Regions from separate parts of the Priestia sp. JSM ZJ58 genome, predicted to be linked through region 1. Evidence: predicted binding sites of a transcription regulator. Region 1 holds the regulator's gene; each other region holds the start of a gene.

Region 1 (4,295 bases):
TCAAAGATAAGGTACAAAATTCCTACCCTATGATACCATATTTTATTATTTTGTATATATTTTTCTTATAGAGTATAATGTTAGATTGTTCTGAAATTACAACAGCGGCACAACGTGTAATAAAAGGTTCAGTGGAGTAGGCAGTGATTTAGTAATAGATAAAAGAGGTTGGGAAAAAAGGATTTTAGTCGAAGCGAAAAACGAACCATTAATCATCATGTTTGATTAGTGGTTCGTTTTTTATGGTGCACGTAGGTTTCATTTGTTTAGTTCTTTCCAGCAGTTGATTGGAGGGCAAGACGAAGACTCCTGCGGGAAAAGCGGAAGGGGTGAGACCCCGCAGGAGCGCAAGCGACGAGGAGGCTCACCGGCCGCCCGCGGAAAGCGAAGTCTTGCACGGAAATCAACTGCGATGTCACAAGCAATCCCTGCTAGCTTATTTATTTCATTTGTTTCCCTTTAGACTTGCTTGGTTTAGTTATGTCTCAATCTCTTCTTTTTTATAATGTATTTTCTGATGCGAACAGCTTTTATGTTTTAAATCGATCTTTTAATAAATTCCATAGGGAACTCACTCCGAGACTAATGCTGATCAGAATTCCTGATAAAGCTACTATTAAAGCGATATATTCAAAGATAGAAAACTGCTTCATACTATCCCAATTGATGTTTCCCTTTAGCTTGCTAATAACTAAATTCATTCCGTAAATACCGGAAAGAACGGTATAAATCGTTAAAATTAATAATAAGTAATTGTGACGCTTGGCCGCGATTTTCTCTTGATTTTGATACAAAGTACCAAGGGTTTCTTTGACTTCTTGATAAAGAGAATTGATGTGGAAGATTTTTTTAAAGAGCTCAGAAAACTCTTGACCTTCCGTGCGAGAGCTAATTTCTAAAAATAAATATTTACCTGAAAATACAGTAATAGAGCGAATTAGTCGCTCGATGCCCTCTGAATTTTTATGAAACGTGAGCTGAGAATACTCATAGGATAGTTTTAGCAACACGATTTTATAGAAAAAATGCAAAAATAAATTATAGTAATGTTGGCCAAATAGATGATTCATCAAAAGCTGATCCGTTTTAGAGTCTGTCGATTTAGAAATACACGAAAACACATGGTCTGTTATAACGTAATAGGTTTCAGGAGCCCATCTGGAATACACGTGTTTGGTATTATACGTTTTAATATACTCATGGTTGTGTGCAGAGATAAACGGTTTCCCGTCAGGCGTATAGCTATTTAGCTGCCCAGTACGAAATAAAGTTGTGGAGTTAATCTCTTGCTCTTGATTTACCGTTACATAACTTAATACAAACATCCGTTCATCGATAAAATAAGGAAGACTCCCGACGTGCTGTTCACGCGTCGCTTCTTTTTTGATGTGTTCGTTCAAAAATGGCGCGAGCTGTGAAAAAATATAATCCTGTACTTTGCTATAGCGATGATGTTCATAGGTAATGGTGGATCCATGCTCTTCAGCAAGCTTCGGTTCTAATACACGAAAATGATTCATGAATTCTAAAATGTCATCATAGGTGTAATGATTATGACTCATCTCAGTGCGAATGGTCATGACGCCAATTTCAAAAGGACATAAAAAAACATCCACAGACAGCACGTTGCTAGACACGGTGGTGGAGGAAGTTTGTAGCGTAACGGTATGGTCTATTTTTTTTGAAAATCGAAGCAAGCCTTCTTTTTCGCACGAATCAGGAAATAGAATACATTCAATGTAAGGAAGAAAATATTGATCCAAGCTATCATGAGATACGTAATACTGTTCTCCGTAGTATTCTTTTTCTACATGTTTGTTTTGAATGGAAAAAAACTCAAACATATTTGCTTCTAGTGCATGAACAAGCTGCTCTTTATTTTTTCGATCAAAGGAAAAAGGAAAAAGAAACATGTTCATTGCTTTGGTAGGCATAATAGTTTGAAATGGTTCTGTTTTCCTTGGTGTATTGGTCATAAACTACATCCTTCTTATAGTCGGTTGTATTTTTTTTGAGAGTCGAAAAAATGCAGACAGAAAGTAAAAGGTAAAACAGGCTTTATAAAAACCGCTCTACCTGCCTGTAATGATTCGACGTATCATTTATAATATGCCAATTTTTTTAGAAAACAAACGTAAAAAACCAACTAACATCATGATTAGTTGGTTTTACATACAGTGTGTGATTAGTGAATCGTGCGATATACACCAGTGACTTTTCCTAAAATCGTTACGTGGCGAAGAATAATAGGCGCCATCGTTGAATTTTCAGGCTGTAAACGAACGAAATTTTCTTCTTTAAAGAAACGTTTTACCGTTGCTTCGTTGTCCTCGGTCATAGCGACCACAATATCTCCGTTATTAGCAGTTTGCTGCTGACGTACGATTACCATATCGCCATCTAGAATACCTGCTTCAATCATACTTTCTCCCATAATTTCAAGCATAAATACATGATCATCTGGAGAAACGAATTTATCTGGAAGAGGGAAATATTCTTCCACATTTTCAACGGCTGTTATAGGAAGACCCGCTGTTACTTTACCGATAACAGGAACATTAATGACATTGCTTTTAGGGATGTTTACTTCGTCTAGTTGAAGAACTTCGATTGCTCTTGGTTTTGTTGGATCTCTGCGAATTAACCCTTTACTTTCTAAACGAGCTAAATGCCCGTGTACAGTGGAGCTAGAGGCTAATCCCACCGCTTCCCCAATCTCACGAACAGAAGGCGGATAACCTTTTAATTTTACTTCGTGCTTAATAAAATCTAGTATGTCTTGTTGACGTTTTGATAGCTTCATATTTTTCACCTCGATTTTAGCTATTCTTTAGGTGAATTATACCACGTGATGTGTCAATATACAAACATAAGTTCGAAGAATTCCATTGACAGAAACAAATGTTCTCAATAAAATAAGAACATATATTCTGATAGGGGGATCATAATATGCACCAATTCTTACATTCTATGAAACATTACGCTATTTTTTTTGCAGTTATCGCTGCACTTACATATGTATTGACGCTGGTTTTAGGAGCGGATAAAGTAGATTTAGACAAATATTCAACGGTTACTATTACAAAAGGAGATACGCTTTGGGACTTGTCCAACAAGTATCATAATCACCATCATTTGACCACCAATGAATTTGTCAAATGGGTTGAAGACGTCAATGATCTAAACTCAGACACTGCCCAGTCTTTATCTCCTGGAGATAAATTATATATTCCTGTTTTAAAAAAAGAGTTACATAATCAAGTGGCAATTGAACAGTAGTGTGTAACGGCCGTTCCTGAATATTGTTAGAAGCCGAAAAGGTCGTGATAAAAGTGGACGCCATTATTTATTGCCGTGTAAGTACGGATAAAAAAACCCAAGAAACATCTTTACAGCGCCAGCAAGAAGAATTAAAAAAGCTTGCTGATCTTCACCATCTAAACGTAAAAAAAGTCGTAATGGAAAAAGCAAGCGGATATGACGTAGACAGAGAGGGTATATTGGATGTTCTTCATACAATGAAAGAAGAAAAAATATCTGTGCTGCTCATTCAAGACGAAACGCGATTAGGCAGAGGAAATGCCCGAATTGCGCTTCTTCATGCTTTTCATAAAGAAAATGCTACGATCTATACGATTAGTCATCAAGGTCAGCTTCAGCTTTCAGAATCTGATTCGATGGTGTTAGATATTATTAGCTTAGTGGAAGAGCATCAGCGGAAATTACATAACGCTAAAATTAAAAGAGGAATGAAAAGAGCCGTAGAAAACGGTTATCGTCCGCAGCAAAATTTAAAAAATCAAGGAGTTAACTCAGGAAGAGAAAAAAAAGAAGCGCCGATTGAAGAAATTGTCCGCCTTCGTCATAACGGCTTAACCTTTGCTGAAATTTCAGTTACGCTAAAAGGTTTTGGTTATAATATTTCAAAAGCAACGGTACATCGTCGCTATCAAGAGTATCAAGAGAGTGCTCAATCTCTTGATAAAACGAAAGAGATTTAGTAAGATGACTACATGTTGCCGGAACGGTTCGGTAATTTTAATTATTGATTATAAGGAGATAGGTTTTATATGCTATCAAAAGATAAACTTGCTCGTATTAATGCTCTTTCAAAAAAGGCAAAGGCTGAAGGTCTGACAGAATCTGAAGCGAAAGAACAGCAAGAGCTACGTCAGGAATATTTAAAAGTTTTCCGACAATCTATGACAAACCACCTTCATACGATTAAAGTTGTGGACGAGGAAGGTAAAGATGTTACGCCTAAGAAGTTAAAAGAGAGCAAAAAGAAGCGTCTT
Region 2 (4,295 bases), on a different contig from region 1:
TCTGGTTTTTCCACTAGTTGCATTTGAAAAATTTGCGTTTCTTGAATACCGGCTCTTTGGAGTTCCTGTTTAAAGGATTCTCCTTCTTTTAGTTTAATGATTCTCTTTGACCCGTCACGTAACGTATATATTCTAAAATTGTACATGAATGTACCTCCACCTAATTAAATGATTCCTTTACACAATTTCTTCAGCAACTAAGCCAAGCGAACATCGACGAGCTCGCTTAATCTCATTTTGTTCTTTAACTCAAACACCTCATCAATAAAAATAAATACGTCCCCAAGGGAATCAACAAACTGAATGTATCCTGTCCCTGTTATGCATTGGCCTCTCTTATAATAAGTAAGGTACACTTGTTTATTTGTATGTAAGGCTTCAATTAAGGTGAAATTCATCTGTTCCATTTGCTCTTCTGTTAAAACAGGTTGATTTACCTCTAATTGCTTGTTTATAACTTCCTTTAATCCTATGTATTGCTCGGGCATAGTGGCGAATGGACGCCATTTTTTCATTCCTCTAGATTCCATCTCTTTTTCCTCCTTAAGCTTTATGGCCACCTATAAGGCCGTTTCGATAACGAGCTGTTGAATGAGGAAGGTGACTAGACGCACGTAGTACACTATTCTTGCCATAACGCAGCCGAATGTCATCAATCGTTTTGGCAAGAGCATGGGCTCTTTCGCGCTGATCAATATCCTCAAATAAGCTCATTTGCTCTTCTTCTTGAATGCTAGTGTTTGATAAGGAAATACCGATGGAGCGAATCGGCATGCCATTATCATAGATATGTAAAATGGTTAAACAATAAGGAAAGATATCCTGGCTTAAGTTCGAAGCTCTCCCCATTTTCTTTTGTCTGGAGAAGCCTCCACTTGTTTGCTTGCTGTAGCCAATCGATAAATGGATGGTTTGTGCGACTACCTGATGCATCCGTAAGCGAAAACACACGTCATCCAATAGTTCCAACAGCAATAACTCCACTTGTTTTCGGTTTGTATAATCACGGAATAGAATTTGACTCTTTCCAAAGGAACGAGAACTAGGAATATATACATCAGAAATGCGACTGTAATCAATGCCATTCGCATGTTGGTGCAACTCTTCGCCTAGTATGCCAAATTCCTTTTGTAACATCTCTTTTGAAGAAAGAGCGAGTTCCTTTATGGAGTGAATGCCCAAACGATTTAAGCGCCTTTCCGTAGCAGACGATATCCCCCAGAAATCCTTCATCGGATGAATGGACCACAACTTAAAGGGAATATCCTTATATCGCCAATAGGCAACTCCTGTTGGGCTATTCTTGGCTTCATGATCTAAGCTCACCTTCGCCAGTAAGAGATTCGGACCGATACCTGCAGTAGCTGTCAGCCGTGTCTTGCGATAAATCTCGTTGATGATTTTATGGGCCAGTTCTTCTGGTGTTTGAGCGAATAAATGCAACGAAGCTGTCGCATCAATAAACAACTCATCAATGCTATAGGCATGAAAGTCTTCAGGAGCCACATACTGTAACACCAAACTCGAAATATAGTTCGAAGCCTTAATATATCTCTCCATAGATGGATTCACCACATGGATATCTTTCTTTTTAGGAATGTCGAAAAGACGACTTCCTGTTTTGATCCCTTCCTTTTTTAATAAAGGTGTGGCAGCTAGCACAACCGATCCTGATCTTTTGATATCTCCCACCACCGCAAGCCTTGTTTTCAATGGATTTAACCCCCGTATGACAGAGGAAACCGAGGCAAAAAACGATTTCATGTCTATACAAATAATCACTCTGTTTGGTAGCTGCCCATCATCCATTAAAAGAACTCCTTAAAAAAAGAACATTTGTTCTATCTATTATATACGAACAAATGTTCTTTAATCAATAAAAATTCTACAGTTTTCCCGATTATTGCTATCACTTATGAAGAGTTTATTGGTACATTAAAAGGGTCAATGGCGGTATAACGCAATAGTAAGAGTTCAAAAAGATTAAATACTAAAGGAGGCTAGAAGCTGAAAAAAGAATATTATGTGCAATATTCAGACCAAAGTATAATTGATAGCTTTGACTTTCCACAGGATATTTTTGTATCTATTACTGTAGGGATCAGTGAGATCAGGCATGATCTGATTACTTCCTTAATTCAAAAAATGTTCCGTTTACCAGTTTTCTTTGTTTTAGAGTCAATGATATTGGGATATGAAAAAGAGACTTTAATTGAAAATAATGTTCCTTTTTTTGAGTTTTCATCGGATGGTGCTATTATCAAAGTTGACTCTGTAGAAAAATTGAATCTTGTTAGTGGGTTAACAGAGGTATTAGTTAATAATGGACTGGGTGTATTCATTTTTCACGGGGAAGGTCTTGCAGAACAGGATTTAATTCCTTCGAGACAATGGAATAGGCCCATAGAATTTAAAAATGTCGATATATATAAAGTCAATACATTTATAGAGGTGGAAGAGGTTGGATTTACGATATTCAGTAAGAGTGATCTATTTAACTCGCCTAGAAAAGTCCAAAATTATATACCTCGTTGCTATTCACTTGATATTAATAGTAGCGATATTTAACATTTCTAGATTAAAAGGAGGAGGATTTATAGTAAATGAAATATAAAAGTAATAAGAGTATATTGAAAATGTCAGCTATCATCCTTCTTGCTATGGACATACTTTTTTATCTTTTAGCATTAAAGAGCCTATACGTTTTCTCTTTAAGGGTTTCAATATATCTTTTGATTTTTGTCCTGCACTTTATCTATCTATACATAGTCCTTATAACTGTTAGCAAAACAAAGGAGTCTAAAGTCTTCTGGGGTGTAATTGGGCCATTCTTTATTGTACCTATAGCAATCCTTGGGTGGTTTATATTCTTTTATAATAATAAAGTTGACTATTACTATCTTAGTTCACCTAATTCTACACAAAAACTTATTATTGGCTATTCTAATTGGAGTCTTGGTGAAACTAACCATTACTATGACTTTTATAGACAAACTGGATTCCCTTTGGTAAAAAAACGACTAAATCACGAATCTCTTCATGTCATGACACGAAATACGGATATGAGTGATTTAAATGTTTTAGGAGCTCATGATGCACAATGGTTAAATGAACAAACAGTAACTTTTACATCTCCATATCTAAATAAGGAAATAACCTTAAATTTAAGGTGAGTACCTAGTTCTACTCAAATAATAGAGTTGAGAAAAATCCTGTATCTAAGAAGATACAGGATTTTTCTTTTCTACTTTAGTTACCATAAGTTTAATTCTAAGTAAGGTTCAATACTAACCAGTCATTGTTCATTTTAATTAGAATATGCTTGTTTTATTTCAGGTCTTAATATAAAAGAAGCATCTAAAATCGAACATTTATTTTCTTGGTTTTCTTTATTAAAATAATGAAGCGATTATCAGTAACTTCCCCGTTATACGCTTTCTAAGGTATGACCATTAATTCGATAGACCATATCGCAAATGTTAATGTCCTCTTGATTATGACTCGTTAATAGTATTGTGCGTCCTTCATCTTTAAACTTAAGCAGCAGATCTCTTATTTTTTTTACACTATCAATGTCTAAAGCATTAAATGGTTCATCTAATATTAATACTTGTTGTTCTTCCATAATTGCTTGACAAATAGCTAATTTCTGTTTCATTCCTAAAGAGAAATTTTTCACTTTCTGATCAGAATCTGGATCCAATCCAACTAATTCCATTGTTTTGATAATCTGTGCATCATTAATTTTACCTCTTATTAAGGATAACTCCTTTAAATTTTGAAATCCGGTCTTATTCGCAATATAACCAGGGCGTTCTATAATCACTCCAAAGTTATCTGGAAACCTCTTTTTTTTACCAATTTTTTCACCATTTATAAATATATCTCCTCTATCTGGAAACATAAATCCGCAAATCATTTTAAATAAAACAGATTTACCTGAACCGTTTGGACCTATAATCCCGTAAATTTTTCCTTTTTCAATATCTAAATTGATATTTTCTAGAAGAGTGTTTTTTTTAAAACTTTTAGTGGCGTTATTTATTGATATAATAGACATTTTAATAACTCCTCCGTTAAATTTTTAAATTTTTTGTAAAGATATATTTCATTGCGAAATATACAACTAAGTTAGCAATTAATAAGATTACAGTTATATGAAATGGAGAAAAATCTACTGTATAAACTAGACTATTTAACCCCACAGGAAGTATTCCCAAGGGGTTAAATCCTGGTAACATTAAAATCATGAAAATACTAACTAATATTAACCCTTGTATTGAACCCCTTTGTGC
Region 3 (4,295 bases), 2.2 Mb from region 1:
CGGTTTGGCAGAGCAACTCAGTAACAAATAAGTAAGTGACGTTTTATAAAAGTCTTTACTGAAATGTACGTTTAACCTATCTGAATCTTCAATAGATCGAGATTATTTTCAGGTTTTTTCAAACCTTTATTTTACTTTTTCGCCCCCCTATATATACTTAATTATGGAATTTTTGTTTTAATATTCATAAAAAGGGTATTAGTTCTAAGAATCAACTAAAATAGGAGGAGATCAAATGAGAAGAGCGAAACAAGCTGTTGTAGCTTCTGCTGTAGGTTTAGCTATGTTAGCGACGCCATTAGCTCTACCGAATTTAGGAGGTTCTGCTGGCTCCGCAGAAGCTGCAGAAGTTGGAGGAGACGTAGCGATTGATCCAGTAGCCATAGGACAAGCGATTGCAGATGCGGCTAAAACGGCCGACAATCGAAGTGGTTTTGTTAAGGGAGCGATGGAAAAAGCTTTCTTTGAATCGGGTCAGCAGTATAATGTGATAGTAATGAATTTAAGTCAAGGTTATAATTCCGACCAGTTACAAGGTGTACAATATTTTGATACCGTAGATTATGATGGTATCACGTTTGGGGTCTGGATATTTGAAGAAGGAACGTTTATTAATGAAGGTGATGGAGGTTATGATAACTGGGCCTTTAGAGGTTGGTTTGAACGCACGGGGGACGATGAGAAAACGGTCAACTTCCATAGACCTTGATCTAATTAAACAGAACCCTATTTAATTAAATAGGGTTCTGTTTGTTTGCTATAAGAATTTTTCTGTTTAAAAAGATTGCAATAAAAAGTCTAGTATAGCGCTTTAGACAACAGTATCTCAATTAGAAATCTTGTTCCTTCCACAGTAGCCCAATTTTTTGTTTTCTCTGCAAAACCTTTTCTAGATAACGTTCCGTTATTTTACGATTACTGTGGCCAAGCTCCTTTTGAATTAAGAAAATATCAGCTCCCTGCTGCCTACTATAAATCGCATAAAATGACCAAAATAATGAAGTGAAATCAGTGAAATGGATGGGCTTGAAGCTGCCGGGAAAGGCATTTTAAGCTTTTATTAGCTTTCGTTTTCACTATCGCTATCGTTATCAATATCATTATCGTTGTCAGTATTACCATATTTAAAATCAATAATGTTTTTTCTAATTTCTTCTCTGATTTCAGGGTTTTCTTTTAAGAAAACCTTAGCGTTTTCTCGTCCCTGCCCTAAACGTTCCCCATTATAAGAAAACCAAGATCCAGACTTTTGAACAATATCTACTTCAGAACCAATATCTAAGATTTCTCCTTCTCTTGAGATACCTTCTCCATACATAATATCTACTTCAGCAATGCGGAAAGGAGGTGCCATCTTATTTTTGACTACTTTAATTCTTGTTTTGTTACCAACTATGTCATTTCCCAGTTTAAGTTGTTCAGCACGGCGAACCTCAAGGCGAACGGAAGAATAGAATTTTAGCGCTCTTCCGCCTGGCGTTGTTTCAGGATTTCCAAACATAACGCCTACTTTCTCCCTGATTTGATTGATGAAAATAGCAATGGTTTTAGACTTATTAATTGCTCCAGATAGTTTACGAAGGGCTTGAGACATCAAACGAGCTTGTAGACCTACGTGAGAATCTCCCATTTCTCCCTCAATTTCTTTTTGAGGAACTAATGCTGCTACTGAGTCAACAACAATAATATCTACAGCACCACTTCTAACTAATGCTTCAGCAATTTCAAGTGCCTGCTCACCAGTATCTGGTTGAGATAACAGTAACTCATCAATATCTACACCTAGTTTTCTTGCGTAAACTGGATCAAGTGCGTGTTCAGCATCAATAAAGGCAGCTCGACCTCCATTTTTTTGTACTTCTGCAATCGCATGTAAGGAAACTGTTGTTTTACCTGAGCTTTCGGGTCCGTACACTTCCATGATTCTTCCTTTTGGATAACCATTAATTCCAAGAGCGATATCTAAAGCTAATGAGCCTGAGCTAGATGCCTCAACTTTTGTATGTGTGCCTTCCCCCATCTTAATAATTGATCCTGTACCGAATTGTTTTTCAATTTGTTTTAGAGCCATATCTAGTGCTGCTTGTTTATCATTCATAATTTAAAACCTCCGATTGTTAGTACGTTTACAGTAAACGACAATGTATATGGATAAATAATAAGGATTGGCTCAAATGTTTTTGCTCCGTGCGAGAAAATTTTGTGTTTAACTGTCTTGGTTTATTCTGTTGTTCCTTTATTTATCTCTAAACCCTTAATATCGAACAAATGTTCCTGTTGTGTAATCATACAATAAACGCATCTAGTTGTAAAGGAGAAAGTTTTGTACAAGCCAGCCAAAGAAATATCTTTTTTGTAAAAAGTAGGTTTATACCTTTAATACTTACAGTTATTGAAACTTTAATCTATAAAATAACCCTTATTATACGAACAAAGAATAATTCATTCTCTTATATACATTATGTTATGTACTTGGACTATCGAATAAGAAAAGGGATAAATTATAATAGATTTATTAGAGAAAATTTCCACCTAATAAATTCAAATGAAATTCGTTATTAAAAATGTGATACATTAAATAAGAGACAAGAAATGAAAGGAGTTTTTTTAATGAGTAACCATGAAGCACAAAATGAATTGCCACCAAAAACATGTACAATCGATCGACTTGTAACAATGCCGGATGATGTAAATAAAGTAATCAAAGGCAGCAAAACAGCAACTCGCCGAAATGGAAGATATGCTGATGTAGGAGAGATAATGGTTTTAGAAGATCAAAAATTTGTAGTGGAACGAGTTTATTCTCAATCACTAGGTGAATTAACAGATGAAAATGCTCGCCAGGAAGGCTATGCTACAGTAGAGGAATATAAACAATCTATTTTGTCTTATCATCCTGGGATGCCTTGGCTTCCGCAAATGAGGGTATGGGTGCATGAGTTCAGATTAGTTAACGATTGATAGGTAAAAGAAATGGATTTGTTGTACCGTATATTAGTATATATTCATGTTTCTAGTGTCATTTTATCGATTGGTCCTTTTTTTATTCTCTTGCCAATTGTTAAAAAACTACATAGTTCAAGAGAACAAGAAATGAATGCCTATTTGATCACATTTCAATCTGTTGTTAGGCTCGCAAAACATACGGGCCATGTTCTTGTTATCACAGGGATACTCCTCGTTATGTGTGGCCCATGGACGTGGACTACGCCGTGGATTATAATGACACTGATTTTCCTTTTTTGCTCCTTGTTCTTTCTGGCCCGTGCTTTTTCACCAACACTTCGAAAGTACAAGGAGGAAGGACAAAATAAAAAAGAACTGGCAACTAAACTAGAGCGATCTATTTGGATTTATATCATTCTATTAATGACTATGCTTTGGTTTATGGTCGGTAAGCCAACTTTTTGGTGACACCCATCCATTTGTCATCACTAAGAGTAAATAGTTAAACTGATTATTTTCATCAAATACTGTACGTTTTACTTAACATAACTCGTATTTTCGGTATGAAAAAAGATTTTTGCTTGTATATCAGATGCACATTTGGATTAAAAATTAAAAACCCCTATTAACCGTATGTTAAAGGGGTTCTTACTTATTGTTTAAACTCCAAGTATGAAGTTCTTATAGAAGAATACACTAAATATCAATATGTTTCAAGTCAACCCAAGTAATTATCTACTTGTTGCTACTATTAATAGGTTGATCTATAGATTGTTGGGTCTCAAATAGAGAGGTCTTAATGCCGATTAAAGACGCCACAATCGTTAGGATGCCTGCTGAAATAAAAATTAAAGAGACGCTAATATATTCAGCTGCAACACCTGCTAACATTCCACTAATTGGTAAAGCCAAAAAAGCTAACATACGAGTTGAACTAATTACTCTTCCCAATAAGGCTGATGGTACAATCTCTTGCCTAAGGGTAAACCAATTAATTGCTAATAATGTTACCGAACCGACAATTACAATTCTACAGACTATTAACAAAATAACTGCAGTGTTTGAAAAAGTAAGGATAGTTTGACCTAAACCTATTATTACACCACAATAGATAATTATATTTCCCCGTGGTAATTTATTTAGTTTATTTGCAGCATAAATTGCTACAAATGACCCTAAGGTTTGTAGGGAAAATATTAAACCAATATACTGTGCCGATAAATGTAAATTATCCTTTAGATGAAACATAAATAAAGCTTCCATAGCACCATAACCCACATTGATTAAGAATATGAGAATAGTCCCTATCAAAATCTTTTTAGTATTTATAACGTATTTAACTCCTTCAG

Evidence for each region. The regulator LexA, encoded in region 1, represses DNA repair genes until DNA is damaged. The targets are predictions, from matches to a motif close to CGAACATATGTTCG.
Region 2: the regulator LexA is predicted to act here: its motif matches at 1,856-1,869, upstream of ACH6EI_RS24685 (Y-family DNA polymerase).
Region 3: the regulator LexA is predicted to act here: its motif matches at 2,262-2,275, upstream of recA (recombinase RecA).

What each region holds. Positions count from the first base shown of each region.
Region 1 covers NZ_JBISEM010000001.1:803,311-807,605, forward strand. The annotation lists gene ACH6EI_RS04075 (hypothetical protein) at 263-463, shown strand; gene ACH6EI_RS04080 (magnesium transporter CorA family protein) at 531-1,976, opposite strand; gene lexA (transcriptional repressor LexA) at 2,186-2,803, opposite strand; gene yneA (cell division suppressor protein YneA) at 2,950-3,279, shown strand; gene ACH6EI_RS04095 (YneB family resolvase-like protein) at 3,333-4,001, shown strand; gene ACH6EI_RS04100 (DUF896 domain-containing protein) at 4,071-4,295, shown strand, end outside.
Region 2 covers NZ_JBISEM010000004.1:128,358-132,652, forward strand. The annotation lists gene ACH6EI_RS24675 (hypothetical protein) at 1-146, opposite strand, end outside; gene ACH6EI_RS24680 (YolD-like family protein) at 198-530, opposite strand; gene ACH6EI_RS24685 (Y-family DNA polymerase) at 544-1,809, opposite strand; gene ACH6EI_RS24690 (hypothetical protein) at 2,026-2,568, shown strand; gene ACH6EI_RS24695 (hypothetical protein) at 2,604-3,173, shown strand; gene ACH6EI_RS24700 (ABC transporter ATP-binding protein) at 3,428-4,060, opposite strand; gene ACH6EI_RS24705 (hypothetical protein) at 4,077-4,295, opposite strand, start outside.
Region 3 covers NZ_JBISEM010000001.1:3,004,673-3,008,967, forward strand. The annotation lists gene ACH6EI_RS15765 (VOC family protein) at 1-31, shown strand, start outside; gene ACH6EI_RS15770 (hypothetical protein) at 236-709, shown strand; gene recA (recombinase RecA) at 1,061-2,098, opposite strand; gene ACH6EI_RS15780 (ASCH domain-containing protein) at 2,611-2,961, shown strand; gene ACH6EI_RS15785 (DUF2269 family protein) at 2,980-3,414, shown strand; gene ACH6EI_RS15790 (MFS transporter) at 3,682-4,295, opposite strand, start outside.